2 regions of the Lysinibacillus phoenicis genome follow, and region 2 is predicted to be linked to the other one. Evidence: riboswitches for the same ligand, from Rfam matches in the RefSeq annotation. Region 2 holds a riboswitch; the other holds the start of a gene.

Region 1 (5,000 bases), 3.0 Mb from region 2:
GAAAGAAAGCATGGAGCATGAGAGAGTCGCAATTGAACAACAAATTGTACGTTCTTCTGTAGAGCTTGCCACAATCTCTCAGGAAACCAATCATTCTTTTTGCTGTCTCAGCAAGCAGTCTGATGAGATTAAAAAATTGGCCAAAAAATCGCTTGATGTATCGACTTTAGCTGAAAATGAAGCACTTGCAGGACGGGAACGTTTAAAAAATCAATCACAAAATATGCATAATATTATTCATTCACTTCATGATATTGAAGAAAATATAGAACAATTATCAGGTATGTCTAGAGAAATGGAGACAATCATGAGTGTTGTTACTACTATTGCGAATCAAACTAATCTGTTAGCTTTGAATGCAGCTATTGAAGCGGCTCGAGCTGGAGAGGCGGGAAAAGGATTTAGTGTAGTAGCAGACGAAGTTCGAAAGTTATCTATTCAAACAAAAGAATCGGTAACAGCGGTTGCTTTGTTATTGAAAAAAACAAGCGAACGGACTGAGAAATTAGAGTATTCTTTGACGAATATTCAAGGAGAAGTAGCGTCTGGTGAGGAAAATATGTTGCAAACAGAAGGCCAGTTTACGAGTATACTAGATGCCATGACTGAAGCAAAAGAACAAAATGATTGCATGGCAACAAAAATACAAGCAATCGTAGGTATATTAGGTGAGTTAGGGACATCATTTACAGAAGTAACGAATTCGGCAGAAAAATTAGCGACCTTTGCGCAAAATTTAAAAGTATAGACGGTTAGTATTTACTACAATGTATTAGGCGTAATTAACACTATAGTACCTATTAATATATATGTTGGCTAGAGCTATCTCCTAAAGGGATAGCTCTATTTTTGCTAAATTTGTAAAGGGTTGAATGCAATTTTCAATGAAAATAGGTTTATACTGTAGAAAGAACTAATAATAGGGGCGGTTTATATGAAAACAGTTGTTGTATTAGGTGGCGGAATTACAGGATTATGCACAATGCATTACTTACAACGTCAAGTGAAGGAGAATAATCTAGATGTTCGTCTAGTACTTGTAGAGAAAAATACATATCTAGGTGGTAAGTTACATTCGGCATATGAAGAAGGATTTATTATGGAAACAGGTGCTGATTCTATTGTCGCTCGCCATAAAGGTGTTATGGAGCTAGTGCAGGAGCTTGATTTTGAAGATAATCTAGTTTATAACGAAACCGGCATTTCTTATATTTACACAAATAATGAACTACATGCTATTCCAGCTGATTCTACATTTGGTATTCCAATGAGCTTGGCATCCTTAGAGGAAAGCACATTAATATCAGAGCAAGGAAAGCAGGAAGCATTAAAGGATTTGACATTACCAAACAAAGGCTTTACAAAGGAAAGTTCAATTGGCGAGTTCTTAACCTACTATTTAGGAGAGGAACTAGTAAAAAACCAAATTGCACCAGTTCTAGCAGGTGTGTATTCAGGTGATTTACATCAGCTTTCAATTGCTTCTACTTTACCGTATTTAATTGATTATAAGAATGATTATGGAAGTATCATTAAAGGTTTTGATGCGAACCGTGAGCAATTTGTTAAAGCTGCCAATAAAAAATTTATATCATTTAAAAATGGTTTAACTTCTTTAATCGATCGACTTGAGCAAACATTAACCAATGTTGAAATTATCAAGGGTGTCGCTACTTTACATGTTCAAAAACAGAAAGACCGCTATACAATTTCATTAGCAAATGGTGAAAATATCGGAGCAGATTATGTTGTGCTTGCACTACCGAATGAAGCTGTTCAAAGCCTCATGAAGGACGAATCATTAAACTGTTATTTTAATCAATTTACTACTGCGTCAGCCATTACCATATACTTAGGCTTCGATGTACCAGACGCGAAATTGCCAGCAGATGGAACGGGCTATATTGTCTCTCATAATTCTAACGTTACTTGTAATGCAGTAACTTGGACAAGTCGTAAATGGAAGCATACATCGAGAGACAATAAATTACTTGTACGACTCTTCTATAAGAGTATTAACCCAGCGTATGAACAACTACGTGCCATGACTGATGAAGAATTGGCAACCGTTGCTTTAGAGGATGTTCGAAAGAGCTTGGGAATAGAAGAGGATCCAACCGTAGTAAATGTAACAAAATGGATTGATCAAATGCCTAAATACGACTTAGCTCACAGAGAAGCGTTACAAGGGTTGCTTCAGGAACTGAACAAAAACTATCCAAATTTAGCTATAGCAGGCTGTTCATATTTTGGTGTAGGTATCGGAGCTTGCATTCAAAATGGGAAAAAAATTGGTGAGGAGCTTGCAGAGGAACTATCCAGTTTCTAAGATTTTAAGTTAAAAATTACTTTGTTACGTGAAATACTCTTGACTCATTCGTCAGTAAACGATATGATTCTTTTAATTATTTAAAAAATTCATACTTAATTCTTATCAAGAGAAGCAGAGGGACTGGCCCATTGAAGCTTCAGCAACCAACTTATTGTCAGGTGCTAAATCCAGAAGACCGTTGAGTCGAAGATGAGAAGGAACAACAATGCTGAATCGTTAAAGCCTTCTTTTTTATGAAAGAAGGCTTTTTATTATACAGAGACATAGGAAGAGAGGCTAGTTTTATGGGATTGCTTGAGAAGTTAAACACGCATGTATTGACGGCGGATGGTGCAATAGGCACAGTTCTTTATGGCTATGGATTGGAATATTGCCATGAGGAAATGAATGTGCAGAGACCAGAGTTAATTGAAAAGATTCATAGAGAATATATTGCGGCTGGTGCTGACATCATTCAAACGAATACGTACGGTGCAAATGCCATCAAATTAGCTCGCTATGGATTAGAATCACGCGTTCAACAATTTAATGAAGCAGCTATTACAATTGCTAAGCGAGCAGCTGCAGATGGAGGTCAATTTGTTTTAGGGACAATAGGAGGTATTCGTGGTATCCGAAAAAGTGATGCAACACTAGAGGAAATATTAGCGACTGTAGAGGAACAAGCAAGTGTTTTACTTGCAGGAAATCCAGATGGCCTCTTACTTGAAACCTATTATGATTTTGAAGAATTAACTGCAACATTAAAAATGTTACGTGCAAAAACAATGTTACCAATTATTGCACAAGTATCTATGCATGAGCCTGGTGTTTTACAAAATGGAATGTCTTTAAATAATGTTTTGCATGAGCTAGAAACACTTGGTGCAGATATCGTTGGTGTCAATTGCCGGCTAGGCCCACATCATACAATACAAGCATTTGAAGGCGTAGAACTTCCTGAAAAGGCATTTATGTCAGCTTATCCGAACGCTTCACTTCTTGACTTAGAAGATGGGCGTGTCGTTTATGAATCGGAGGCTGATTATTTTGGTCGAGCAGCAGTAGAACTACGTGATCAAGGGGTACGCTTGATTGGGGGCTGCTGTGGTACGACACCAAAGCATATAGCGGCAGCAAAAAAATATTTAGAGGAGTTATCACCCGTTCATGAAAAGCATGCGAAACCTGAAAAGATTGAGGTCGTTCGAGAAGCAGAGCCTCCTAAGTATGAGCCTCTTCATGAAAAAGTAAAACGTGAACGATCTGTCATTGTAGAACTGGATACACCTAGACATTTAGAAATTGATGGATTCCTTGTAGGAGCAAAACAATTGTATGATGCTGGCGCAGATGTAGTCATGATGGCAGACAATTCTCTAGCCTCTCCTCGTATTAGCAATATTGCAATGGGAGCATTGTTGAAGAATACACATGGCGTACGTCCTCTAACACATATTACATGTCGAGATCGTAATTTAATCGGTCTGCAATCACATTTAATGGGATTAAATGCTTTAGGAATTCATGATGTCTTAGCTGTTACGGGTGATCCAACAAAAGTTGGGGACTTCCCAGGTGCGACAAGCGTTTATGATGTCTCCTCGATGGAGCTAATCCAATTAATTAAGCAGTTAAATGAAGGGGTCTCTTTCTCTGGTAAACCCCTTCGAAAAAAAGCAAATTTTTCAGTGGCTGCTGCATTTAATCCAAACGTTCGTGTGTTAGACCGTGCTGTGGCACGTTTAGAAAAGAAAATCGAACATGGTGCAGATTATTTTATTTCACAGCCAGTGTATACGAAGGAAAAAATTGTGGAAATTTACGAGGCAACAAAGCATCTACAAGCACCGATATATATTGGGATTATGCCCGTTACGAGTTATAAAAGTGCAGAGTTTTTACACCACGAGGTGCCTGGCATCAAATTATCAGAAGATGCCTTAGCAAGAATGAAGGCTTGTGGTGAAGATAAAGAACGTGCAACAGCTGAGGGTATTGCCATTGCAAGGGAATTAGTAGAGGTGGCTGCGCAATATTTTAATGGTATTTACCTTATTACACCTTTTTTACGCTATGATGTGACACTAGAGTTGATGAAATATATTGAGCAATTGGATGAACAAAAAAAAGGAGTAAGTATACATGGCTAAGCACTTGATTGAAGAGCAATTAGAGAAACGTATTTTAATTCTTGATGGCGCAATGGGAACAATGCTACAAAATGAAAACTTATCGGCAGATGATTTTGGTGGAGAGGAGCTCGATGGGTGTAATGAAAATCTTGTGCTTACTAGACCTGATGTTATAGAGAAAATTCATCTTAAATATTTAGAGGCTGGCGCAGATATCATTTGTACGAATACATTTGGTGGAACTCCTCTTGTGTTAAATGAATACGATCTGGGTGCAAAAGCGGAAGAGATTAATAAACGTGCAGTTGAAATTGCTCGCCAAGCGGTGGATAAATTTACAACATCGGATTGGCCGCGATTTGTAGCTGGAGCTATGGGACCAACAACAAAAACATTATCCGTAACTGGCGGTATTACATTTGATGAGCTCGAGGAAAATTTCTTTATCCAAGCGAAGGCCTTAATTGAGGCAGGAGCAGATGTGCTGTTATTGGAAACAAGTCAGGATATGCTGAATGTTAAAGCCGGCACATTAGGGGTAACACGTGCTTTCG
Region 2 (5,000 bases):
TCAAAGGGCGAATTGAAGAAGCATTAGAGAAAATACAACAACAATATGAAGTTGATGTTCTAGGATTTGGTGATACACTCCATCGGGCAGATGCAAAACAGTGGAAAAAAATCAAAAATGATTGGCCAACTATCTTTCCAGAATTGCCGATTCATGTTCATGTGAAGGTGAAAACGCAAGGCTTAGGTACAATGCAAAACTCATTACTAAACAAACCAAAGGAGGAGTAACGAAGTGGTTCTAGCCGTTGCGATCTTGATCATCTCGGTCATCGTAGGCATTATTTTTATTCCAAAACTAAAAAAACAACAGGATACAAAGGGCATTGTTGTGTTCTCCATTTTGTTACTTATTGGTACGGCTTTAAATATGGCAATTGCCCTTAAAATCCATATTCCGAGCCCATTAGATTTAATAACATTTATATTTACACCGATTAGAGATTATATTTTGTCATTAAGCAAATAGAGAGAATGACTAAAAAAGGAAGGGATTCGATGGAAAAGGAAATCATTAGCTCAAGACAATTTACAATTATTACCCTCCTTTATTCAATCGGTACAGCTATTTTAATTATTCCCGCTAGCATCACAAGTGCCGCTAAGCAAGATTCGTGGATTGCTGCCAGTATTGGGGTCATCCTCAGTTTACTGGTTATTAAATTATTTATGACGCTAGCCAACCAAACACCTTCTCTTAATTTTATTGAGGCAAACGAAAAAATACTCGGTCCCTTTTTGGGGAAATTCACAGCCATTTGTTTCCTGATTCTGACCTTTCTTTCCGCTGGAGAATTACTCTATTTTATCGGGATATTCATGAAAACAGAAGTGATGCCGGAAACACCGACCATGGCGATTGCCTTGCTGTTTATTATTATCATTATGTATGCTGCCTATTTAGGCATTGAAACTTTTGCGCGGTCTGCAGAAATCCTCTTTCCGTTATTTGTCTTTATTTTTATTTTTTTTGTTGTCTGTATTACCCCTCAGATTACGTTTGAAAATATTCAACCTGTACTCGAGGCAACAAAATCATCAATGTTTTATAGTATTATTCGTTTTATGAGTATTTTTTCCTTTCCATTAATTGTGTTATTAATGCTCTACCCTGCTGCGGTTAATGTACAGCAATCCGCGCAGAAAGGGTTTTATATTGGAATCATCTTAGGTGGATTTGTTTTAGTGACATTGATTGTGCTATCAATTCTTGTACTAGGTCCTGAAAATACGGCTTCTAGAACCTTTCCAAGCTATGCCTTAGCACAAAGAATATCGATAGGGAATTTTTTGCAGCGGATTGAGATTATAATGGCCTTTATGTGGATCTCATCCATTTATATTCGAACTTTTATGTATTTCTATACGACCGTTGTCGGCCTTGCCCAGATTTTAAAAATCAAGGATCATCGGCCTCTCATTATACCGATGGGACTAATTGTTATTGGGCTTTCTCAAATAGTTCACCCAAACATTGTCCATTCGAACAAATATAATAATGAAATTTGGCCAATCTTTTCTTTTTTCATCACCATTCTATTACCGATCCTTTTACTGATTGTGGCGATTATTCGCAATCGCAAAGCGAAAGCTGAAACGAGCGAAATGCCCAAAGCAGAAACAAGCAATGACAATCAAAAAGTCTAATTTCTTTTAAATTAGCAAGAAATTAGACTTTTTATTTGAATCAAATATGATACTCAATTTCGTCAACAAAATCCCATTCATATGGTGTTTCTTGGTATACATAATAGTTCAACCAGTTCGAGAATAATAAATGGGTGTGGGCACGCCATGTATTAATAGGCTCTTTAGTTGGATCATCGTTTGGAAAGTAGTTTACGGGAACGGCGATATCAAGGCCCTTAGCCACATCACGACTGTATTCATCGGCTAGTGTTGTTGCATCATATTCCAGGTGACCTGTAATCATAATGTTTTTATTATCTTTTGATTGTACGATAAATACCCCTGCATCCTCCGAATAAGATAATAAGCGTAAGTCTGGATGATTGCGTACATCGTCAATTGACACAGACGTATGGCGAGAATGAGGAGCGGTAAATAAATCACTAAATCCCCGCACTAAATCTACCGTTAAATCGGTAATGACATGGGAATAGACACCAGAACATTTAGCTGAAAGCTCTATCTTTCCAATTCCATAGTGGTGATACAAAGCAGCCTGTGCTCCCCAACAAATATGTAATACGGATGTCACATTCTCTTTGGACCAATCCATAATTTCTGAAATTTCTTGCCAATAGTTGACCTCTTCAAAAGCCAATTTTTCTACTGGCGCCCCTGTAATAATCATGCCATCATAGCGTCGATGACGAATTTGGTTGAATGTCGTATAAAATAGCTGTAAATGAGATTTACTAACATTTTTTGATTCATGTGTGGCAGTGTTTAAAAACGTAATATTGACCTGTAACGGTGTATTCCCTAATAACCGTAATAATTGGAGTTCTGTTTTTTCTTTTTCCGGCATTAAATTTAAAATTAATATATTTAACGGACGAATTTGCTGTGTTTTCGCACGATCCTCTTCCATCACGAAGATTTTTTCCTCACGTAAATGTTCTCCAGCTGGTAAATTTTTCGGAATATTAATTGGCATCTTGCGTTCCCCTCTCTGTTTTCGCTCTCTTTTTCTAAAAATTAAAAAATCCCCCTCATTCCATACGAGATAGAATGAGAAGGATTTTTTCACGTCCACTCTTATCTCTCAAAGGAATATCCTTTGTTGGAATTAGCACCTTTCTAACACATGTTAGAGGTTGCTGAAGCGTCATAGGGCCATATCCCTCAGCTTCTCTTGATAAGATTATTTAATTACCTTGAATTGTAACATGAACTAGTTAGAATATCAATAATTCATAGAATATTTTGTGATTCGCTATGCATGTTCTTTGTCCATTTGAAGTACACTAAGCTTGCTGTTAGTGGCTTTTCGATATTTAAAATTTATGGTAAACATGCCGTATTTATGTTACCATATAGCTTTAGTAAGAGAGAGGAACGTGAATAGTTTGATTAAAATTGAATTTCCAAAACCAGATGTAGTTATCCGTCAACGTGAACAAGAAGTAAAACCAGGTGATGTGCCAATCACACCTTATTTTGGCTTTATTGATTTCCATAAAATCACACGTGATAAAGGCGGCATTTTCTTATTCTATAATGACAAGAATGAGCTATTATTCGTTGGGAAAGCTCGTAAAATCCGTCAACGTATTAAAAAGCACTTTGAGGATAATGTATCACCGATGAAAAACCACCGTGATGAAGTGTTCAAAATTGAAGTCTATGAAGTAGAAGATCCAATGGAACGTGAAATTTACGAAACATATGCCATTAATACTTTCCGCTCCAAATACAATGTTGATAAAGTCTTTTATTAAGACAAATTACAAAAAGCCGAAATCTCATCAAAGTGAGATTTCGGTTTCTTTTTTCACAGGATGGTCATACGATCGATGGGTGTGTTTTGCTTGTTGATGAAGACCTCAATAAGGTTCTGTTCAGGGCTTTTCGATATTTTAAAAACATATGGTTGGGCCTCTTTTCGTTGCTCGCTGCCTTCATTAAGATGAATGATGAGTCTATTTTCCTCTACTTCCATACTTGCTAGTACATTTCCCTTTGAATAATAGACGAGATAATACGTCGCGTCATCTTCATACAATAATTGAATATTGTCCTGAGAAACGATGTTTTTCTGAACATGTTCTGGTACGATAGGTAGTTCACGAATGCTGAGTGGAGTGGTAGGTGGCGTAGCATTACACGCTGCTAACATTAGTAGACACCCTAAACCTAGCAACACTAATTTATTCAGAATGCTCCCCTTTTCTCATCTTTATTCTAAGAAAAAACCTTTTCGCTCTTTCGCAATCCAATCCTCAAGCTCCTGATCATCGCGTTTTACTAGTCTATTGATAAGGACATCATGCCAAATATAATCCTCTAACAAATAGATATGGACAGGGTCATTAGTGATGAAGGCCGTTTCTTGCGCGGATGGCGAGTGACCATAAATCATTTCCTGACCATCTACCGATAAAATAAACCAATGTGGAGTAGACGTTTTTTTCGTATAGTGTGTGGCCCTATGGCGGTCAATAGTCGCTAAGTGTTCGTCTACATACAGTGTAATGCCATGCACAGGAATACGCTGTGACACTTCTTGAAGGTCTTGCCGTAGCGCATCGTACATATCTTCCCACATCGACAGAATCACTTTTTTCTTTGCTTTTCTTAAAAGTGACTGACAGTAATTGAGGATGGACTCCTTGCCCTTTAGCATCACGACTTTATGCTCCACTTCCTGAACATTTTCCTCTAGCTTTTCTAATTTCATACTTATCGACGAAAAATTTGATTGCCAGCGCTGCTCCATTTGCTGTAAAAATACGGACACGGGCATGGCTGAATAGGTCGTTTGTTCTGCAGTCTCTTCTTTCAACACGATCCCTTTTTCTACAAGGATATTTAAAATATCATATACTCTTGCACGCGGTATGCCAGAATTTTTGCTGACCTGATAGGCACTAACATGACTTTGTTGAACGAGTGCCGTATAGGCTTTTGCTTCATATTCTGTAAAACCCATATCTTTCAACTGGGTGATTAATTCCTCCATGTAATCCCTCCATTAGCTTTATTATAGGCTACTGTTGTGAAGATTTGCCAATAAAAAAGTTAGGGTTTACAGCAGTAAGTAAATTAGTTACTATTTCAGTAGTAACTAATTTAGAAGAGGTGTAATCATGGTTTTTGATGTCGATGTACATATTATCATTCTATTAATATCATTTGGATTTCTGGCAGCTTTTGTCGACTCGGTAGTTGGAGGAGGCGGATTAATTTCATTACCGGCTCTACTGTTTGTTGGTCTTAACCCAGCGGCTGCTGTTGCCACTAATAAACTAGCAGGGGCAATGGGCTCACTAACATCCTCTATTTCCTTCTACCGTTCTGGTCAGCTGGAAATTC

The links. A riboswitch is a leader RNA that binds a small molecule or an ion and turns the genes downstream of it on or off. The one in region 2 is predicted to bind S-adenosylmethionine.
Region 1: it holds a riboswitch for S-adenosylmethionine, as region 2 does, so the genes downstream of both, ABC382_RS18200 (bifunctional homocysteine S-methyltransferase/methylenetetrahydrofolate reductase) here and metA (homoserine O-acetyltransferase MetA) in region 2, are expected to answer to the same signal.

What each region holds. Positions count from the first base shown of each region.
Region 1 covers NZ_JBDFMP010000002.1:3,344,316-3,349,315, forward strand. Annotated here, with positions in the region: gene ABC382_RS18190 (globin-coupled sensor protein) at 1-748, shown strand, start outside; gene ABC382_RS18195 (protoporphyrinogen oxidase) at 935-2,329, shown strand; SAM riboswitch class I at 2,429-2,528, shown strand; gene ABC382_RS18200 (bifunctional homocysteine S-methyltransferase/methylenetetrahydrofolate reductase) at 2,617-4,464, shown strand; gene metH (methionine synthase) at 4,457-5,000, shown strand, end outside.
Region 2 covers NZ_JBDFMP010000002.1:388,060-393,059, reverse strand. Annotated here, with positions in the region: gene ABC382_RS03170 (Ger(x)C family spore germination protein) at 1-230, shown strand, start outside; gene ABC382_RS03165 (hypothetical protein) at 235-468, shown strand; gene ABC382_RS03160 (GerAB/ArcD/ProY family transporter) at 498-1,646, shown strand; gene metA (homoserine O-acetyltransferase MetA) at 1,687-2,622, opposite strand; SAM riboswitch class I at 2,721-2,830, opposite strand; gene ABC382_RS03150 (nucleotide excision repair endonuclease) at 3,035-3,406, shown strand; gene ABC382_RS03145 (hypothetical protein) at 3,460-3,804, opposite strand; gene ABC382_RS03140 (TrmB family transcriptional regulator) at 3,865-4,647, opposite strand; gene ABC382_RS03135 (TSUP family transporter) at 4,775-5,000, shown strand, end outside.